Linked DNA regions of Metallumcola ferriviriculae. Each later gene encodes a partner of the first gene's protein in a complex. Links are inferred from orthologs where the notes say so. Each region holds a gene or a part of one and is shown on either strand. Other genes may lie near its edges. The genes, in order: MFMK1_RS01705 and nifU.

Region 1 (3,234 bases):
TTCGAACTGGCAAAGGAAGTGATGGAAAATGGCCAATAAGAGAGGGTTGGGCAAGGGACTGCAAGCCCTAATCCCTAATGGTGACACTATGGCGGTGGAAGGAACAATTAGAGAAATTCCGATTAAAGACATTAAACCAAATACATATCAGCCGCGGCGAATATTTTCTGAGGATAAATTAAAGGAATTAGCTCAATCTATCAAGGAGAACGGTGTCATTCAACCAATAGTTGTAAGAAAAATAGGTGCTGATAAATACCAATTAATTGCTGGAGAAAGGCGCTGGCGAGCATGTAATCTGTTAGAGCAGGAAAAAATTCCGGCGGTTATCAAAGATTTGGGTGACAGGCAGGTTACGGAGTTGGCATTAATTGAAAACATCCAGCGAGAGGACCTCAACGCTATCGAAGAGGCATGGGCCTATAAAACTCTATTGGAAGAGTTCGGCTTAACTCAGGAAAAATTAGCTGGACGGATTGGTAAAAGCAGGTCAGCTATTACTAATGCATTACGCCTATTAAACCTGGAGTGTGATGTACAAGATCTCTTAACCTTAGGGGTTATTTCCATGGGACATGCCCGGGCATTATTATCTATTTCAGATGCGGAAAAACAAGTGGCATTGGCGAGACAGGTGGCGGATAAAGGTCTTTCAGTACGGGAGACAGAACGATTAGTAAAAAACACTGCGGAAGGCCGCACTGCTAGAAAGACAGCCGATCAAAAAGTTTTACCAGAAATAATTTCTCTCCAGGAAAAGTTAGAGGAGCAACTCAGCACAAAGGTAGTCATTAAACATGGTGACAATAAAGGAAGAATACTGATCGATTACTACGATAATCAAGACCTAAATCGCATTCTGATGCTTATAGGGGTGAGCGACTAATTGTTTCATGTGAAACATCGGAGAATAATGTTTCACATGAAACATGTAGCAGATAAGCTTCAGATATACTAACTTTAAATCCCGTATATTTCAAGTTGGTGTTTGGGTAATCTAAGTTTAACTTAATGACAGGGGCTAAGTGGTATAGAGCTCATTTAGTTGCTTGCCCGAAAATCAGTAGAGGCTCGTAACTATTTAAATAGGTAAAGATGGAAGATCGAAATAAAGCGGGGCTTTGCCCTGCTTGATTTTTTACCGAGGAGAGGTCAGATGATATATTTTGATAATGCTGCTAGTTCGTGGCCTAAACCCCCGCAAGTAATCGATGCAGTGCGGGAAGCACTGGAGGATAGCGGTGCCAATCCAGGACGATCGGGGCATAGGTTGGCGCGCAAGGCCGCGGGTCATGTATACGAGGCGCGCAAAAGGTTGGCACGGTTCATCGGCGCCGAAAAAGAAGAACGAGTAGTATTCACCGCTAATGCAACAGAGGCGTTAAACACTGCGATAAATGGTGTTCTTAAACAGGGGGACCATGTGGTCACTACTGTTTTGGAGCATAATTCCATGTTGAGGCCGTTGTATTTACTAAAAAAGAAAGGCGTTGATGTGAGCATAGTGTCATGTGACGCATCCGGAAAAATCCGACCGGACCAAATCGAGCACCATATCAAGCTTAATACCAAACTCGTGGCGTTAACCCATGCATCTAATGTAACCGGAACCATACAACCAATAGCTGCCATTGCTGAAATTGCTAGACGCAGAGGAGTTTTGTTGCTAGTAGATGCCGCGCAGACCGCCGGTGCGTATCCACTGGATGTAAGTGCTCTTGGCATAGATATGCTAGCTATGACGGGACATAAAGCTTTTTCTGGACCCCAGGGCACAGGGGCATTGTATGTCTCTCCCGGTACGGCTTTGTTACCTTTGAAGGTAGGCGGTACTGGAAGTTTTTCGGAATTAGAACAACAACCCGAAGGATTTCCTGATTACCTGGAAAGCGGCACACTTAACGGACCGGGCTTAGCAGGACTGGCAGCAGCGCTGGAATTTTTAGAAGAGACCGGACTAAACGAGATCATGGAACATGAACAGCTGCTGTTAAGCAGGTTGGTGACTATGTTAAGGAATATTGAAGGGGTCATCGTTTATGGACATCAGGCAGGGGTATCCCATGTGCCTGTAGTCTCATTTAACATTCATAATTGCGATCCTGCGGAAGTCAGCTTTGCCCTAGATCGGATTTACGATATGGCTGTAAGACCGGGACTCCATTGTGCGCCTCTAGCACATAAGGCATTGGCTACATACCCGCAAGGAACTGTTAGGGCAAGTCTATCATATTTTAATACACTCGTAGAGGTAGACAATTTTATTGAAGCTATTGAACAAATAACTCATGATCTATAAAGCTGACTTGAGAGGAGGAATTGTTTTTGTGGGGGACGGTTGTTAATGCTTTAGCCATAGTTAGTGGGGCAATATTGGGCAAAATATTAGGCAGGTCATTTGCTGATAATCTAAAGATTACGGTAATGCAGGGATTAGGCTTGGGCGTATTACTGGTAGGGATACAGATGGCAATGCAGACAAATAATGTATTGATTGTAATCTTTAGCTTAGTGCTTGGCGGCATCACCGGGGAATTGTTGCGGTTAGAGTGGCATCTGGATAATTTAGGGCGTTATCTTGAAAGTAGAGTCAATAAAGAGAATGGGCGGCAAAGTACTTTCGCCCAGGGTTTTGTTACGGCCAGCTTGATATATTGTGTCGGCGCAATGGCTATAATGGGGGCATTGGAATCAGGGTTGACGGGGCAACATCGTACATTATATGCTAAATCACTTTTGGACGGTGTTATGTCAATCATGCTCAGTTCAACATTGGGGTTGGGAGTAGCATTTTCTGCCCTGCCGGTATTTGTTTATCAAGGGAGTATAACCTTATTGGCTCGATGGATAGGGATGTTATTAAACGAAGCGGTAATAGCAGAAATGACCGCTACTGGCGGGGTTCTGATTATTGGTATTGCTCTTGGTATTTTAGAAATACGTAAGATAAATGTAGGTAACTTATTACCGGCAGTTGTTTTTGCTTTTATTCTGGGGCAAGTCTTTTTAACATAAAGATTCGTGCCAGCTGATTTGATCAAGGACTACAGATGTTAATTACCTGATAAATGACTGCTTTTTGGTAAGAAGTGTCCAAGGGGTTGATAGTATGTCCGCAGAAACACCATATTTGGCCTTAGATAAAGATAAATTAAAGGCAAATATTAAAGATATGGCTCTTTTTTCAGAAAAAGAAGGAGTTGTGCTGCGCCCCCATGTAAAGGCTCATAAGCT
Region 2 (3,322 bases), 2.8 Mb from region 1 along the record:
GACTTGTCGCAGCGCTACGGAGAAGGTCCCATCTCGCTGAAGAGCGTTGCGGAGCGACAGGAGATATCTGAGCACTATCTTGAGCAGTTGATCGCGGGACTGCGTAAGGCGGGTTTAGTCAAAAGTATTCGCGGTGCCCAGGGCGGGTATCTGTTGGCCCGGGAACCGAAAGAAATTAGAGTAGGGGACATTATCAGAGTTTTGGAAGGCCCGATCGCCCCCATGGATTGCGTCAGTGAAGAGGACCCGGAAGAATGTTCCCGGGGGGAGAGCTGTATTACCAAAACTATCTGGAAAAGAGTACGGGACAGTATTACTGAAGTGTTGGATTCTATCACACTGCAGGATATGTGCGATGATGCGGCAAAGGCGCGTCAAGAAAACGATTATTACATGTATTACATTTAAGGAGGCGTCATAGCAGTGCGTAAAGTATATCTGGATCATAGTGCCACCACGCCGGTACATCCGGAAGTGGTTGACGTTATTAACAAATACCTAACTGATGTTTGGGGTAATCCCTCCAGTATTCACAGTTTCGGCAGGGAAGCTAAAAAAGGACTAGAGGAAGCACGGGAAAAGGTCGCGTCTTTGATGGGAGCTGACCCAAAGGAAATTATTTTTACCAGCGGTGGGACTGAGGCGGACAATATGGCCATTATTGGCAGTGCTCATGCCAACGAGAAAAAAGGCAAGCATATCATTACCTCCCAGGTTGAACATCATGCTGTATTAGATGCTTTTAAGCATTTGGAAAAGAACGGCTTTGAGGTCACTTACCTGCCGGTTGATGAAGAGGGTTTGGTCAGCGTGGCTGAGGTGGAGCGAGCTATTAGAGAAGATACCACTTTTATCAGCATTATGCATGTTAATAACGAAATCGGTACTATTCAACCGGTGGAGGAAATAGGTGCCATAACCCGAGAAAAGGGAATTATCTTTCATGTAGATGCGGTACAAAGCTATGGTAAAATACCCGTAGATGTCAAGCAGATGAATGTTGATTTATTGACTGCATCCTCTCATAAAATATATGGCCCCAAAGGTGCCGGTTGTTTATATATCAGAAAAGGCGTTAAAGTACCTTCCTTTACACTGGGTGGCGGACAGGAAAAAAAGCGGCGCCCGGGTACCGAGAATATGCCGGGTATTGTGGGTTTTGGGAAAGCGGCGGAAATAGCGGCTAGGGATTATGAAGGGGAAATGAAGCGTCTCTCCGGATTAAGGGACAAGTTGGTAACGGGCATTGAAGAAAGAATTCCTGATATTCGTATCAACGGACACCGTACCAAACGTCTTCCCGGTAACGCCAACATCAGCTTTCGCTTCATTGAAGGTGAATCATTATTATTAAGTCTGGATATGAAGGGAATAGCCGCATCCAGCGGGTCGGCCTGTACTTCAGGCTCTTTGGACCCGTCCCATGTCTTGCTAGCCATCGGGCTTTCTCATGAAATTGCTCATGGTTCACTGCGCATGACACTGGGCGGTTCCAACACACAAGAAGATATTGATTATGTTTTGGAAGTATTACCGGAGATAGTGGAGCGGCTGCGGTCTATGTCTCCCTTATATCAACGCAAGGAAGCTTGCAAGCAGAAGGAGTGTTATGAGCATGTACAGTGAAAAAGTAATGGATCATTTCACCAACCCGCGCAATGTTGGGGAACTTGATAATGCTGACGGCAGCGGCGAAGTGGGGAACCCTACCTGCGGAGATATCATGAAAATTTCCATTAAGGTAGAGAATAATATTATTACCGATGTAAAGTTTAAAACTTTTGGCTGCGGAGCAGCAATTGCAACCAGCAGTATGGTAACTGAGATGGTGAAAGGGAAAACTATTGAAGAGGCATTGAAAATAAGTAATAAAAATGTTGCAGAGGAATTAGATGGATTACCGCCGGCCAAAATGCACTGTTCAAATTTGGCAGCGGATGCACTGCACAAAGCTATTGAAGATTACAAGCAGAAGCAGGCAAGCTAGGGGGGCTTTAAGCCCCCTGATTTTTTGAGGTGGGACATATGACAAAACAAATATTGGTGGCCATGAGTGGAGGCGTGGATAGTTCTGTTGCCGCTGCTCTCTTAAAAGAAAGCGACTACGATCTTGTGGGAGTAACCATGCAAATTTGGCCTGCTGATCAACCGCATCCCGAGATAGAAGGGTCATGTTGTTCGCTGTCTGCGGTGGATGACGCCCGGTCTGTGGCCGACAAGCTGGGGATTCCCTATTACGTAATGAACTTTAGGGATTACTTCAAGGAAAAAGTTATTGATTATTTTATCGAAGACTATTTGTCAGGCAGAACACCAAACCCATGTATCGCCTGCAACCAACACGTTAAGTTTGAAGCATTGCTGCAAAAGGCCCTGGCGATAGGCACGGACTTGATTGCCACCGGGCATTATGCCCGTATATACTTTGATGACGACAGGCAGCGTTATGTATTGGCAAAAGCAAAGGACAGCAATAAAGATCAAACCTATGTGCTTTATGGCTTCAATCAGGAGCAACTTTCGCGTACACTGATGCCGCTGGGAGAATTCACCAAGCCGGAAATTCGTCAGATGGCGGAAGAAATGGGGTTGGTGGTTGCTCACAAACCGGAAAGCCAGGAGATTTGCTTTGTTCCCGATAACAACTATCGTAATTTTTTGAAGGATAAGGTCGGTCAACGGATTAAACCTGGTCCGTTTTTGGACACCAAGGGCAATAAAATTGGTGAGCATCAAGGGATAGCCTACTATACCATCGGTCAGCGTCATGGTTTGGGCCTCGCTATGGGAAAACCCATCTATGTAGTTGACATTGACGTACGGCGTAATGCGGTTATTGTTGGCAGCCATGAAGAAACCTTTAGTCCAGGGTTGACGGCAAATAAAAATAATTTTATTCTTTTTGACCACTTGGAAAGCCCGGTGGAGGTAAAGGTAAAAATTCGCTACAAAGCTCCTCCGGTACCGGCACTGGTCTCTCCCGGGGAAGAAGGCCGAGTAAAGGTGGAATTTAAACAACCTCAGCGAGCAGTAACTCCCGGTCAAGCGGTTGTATATTATCAGGATGATCTGGTAATGGGTGGCGGAACTATTGAAAAACCATTACGGTAACAAAAAATTAGCAGCTCTCGAAAGTGGGAGTTGTCTTTTTTTATGTTTAGGAAAAAGTATTTGGTTGTAACGTCCATCAAAAAGGAGTTAAGTTTCTCAAGCTAATGCCAGAAAGCACAAGTTTATCCATATGCGAATTTTCAAAAAATACTTGACTTTCAGGGCAATTTATATTATTTTTTAGGTAAGTGAATGAACATTCAGTCACTGC

The links.
Region 2: the proteins of MFMK1_RS01705 (region 1) and nifU are in contact, whole or in part, in a solved structure (PDB 5XT5), measured with the Bacillus subtilis proteins. The link is inferred for Metallumcola ferriviriculae from one-to-one orthologs.

What each region holds. Positions count from the first base shown.
Region 1 is NZ_CP121694.1:321,897-325,130, forward strand. The notes cover bases 324-3,227. They hold MFMK1_RS01705 (aminotransferase class V-fold PLP-dependent enzyme), read left to right. Parts: upstream 324-1,156; coding sequence 1,157-2,299; downstream 2,300-3,227. Other genes in these bases: MFMK1_RS01700 (ParB/RepB/Spo0J family partition protein), read left to right, coding at 324-886; MFMK1_RS01710 (DUF554 domain-containing protein), read left to right, coding at 2,326-3,015; MFMK1_RS01715 (alanine racemase), read left to right, coding at 3,110-3,227. Also shown: MFMK1_RS01695 (ParA family protein), read left to right, coding at 1-39; more of MFMK1_RS01700, read left to right, coding at 29-323; more of MFMK1_RS01715, read left to right, coding at 3,228-3,234. UniProt on the Bacillus subtilis protein: Type II cysteine desulfurase that acts as the initial step in the SUF-like Fe-S cluster assembly pathway.
Region 2 is NZ_CP121694.1:3,110,655-3,113,976, reverse strand. What follows is about bases 310-3,301. They hold nifU (Fe-S cluster assembly scaffold protein NifU), read left to right. Parts: upstream 310-1,615; coding sequence 1,616-1,987; downstream 1,988-3,301. Other genes in these bases: mnmA (tRNA 2-thiouridine(34) synthase MnmA), read left to right, coding at 2,026-3,111; nifS (cysteine desulfurase NifS), read left to right, coding at 424-1,626; MFMK1_RS15405 (RrF2 family transcriptional regulator), read left to right, coding at 310-408. Outside these bases: more of MFMK1_RS15405, read left to right, coding at 1-309. UniProt on the Bacillus subtilis protein: Part of the SUF-like system that mediates the biosynthesis of iron-sulfur (Fe-S) clusters. Acts as a sulfurtransferase and thus transfers sulfur from SufS to SufB.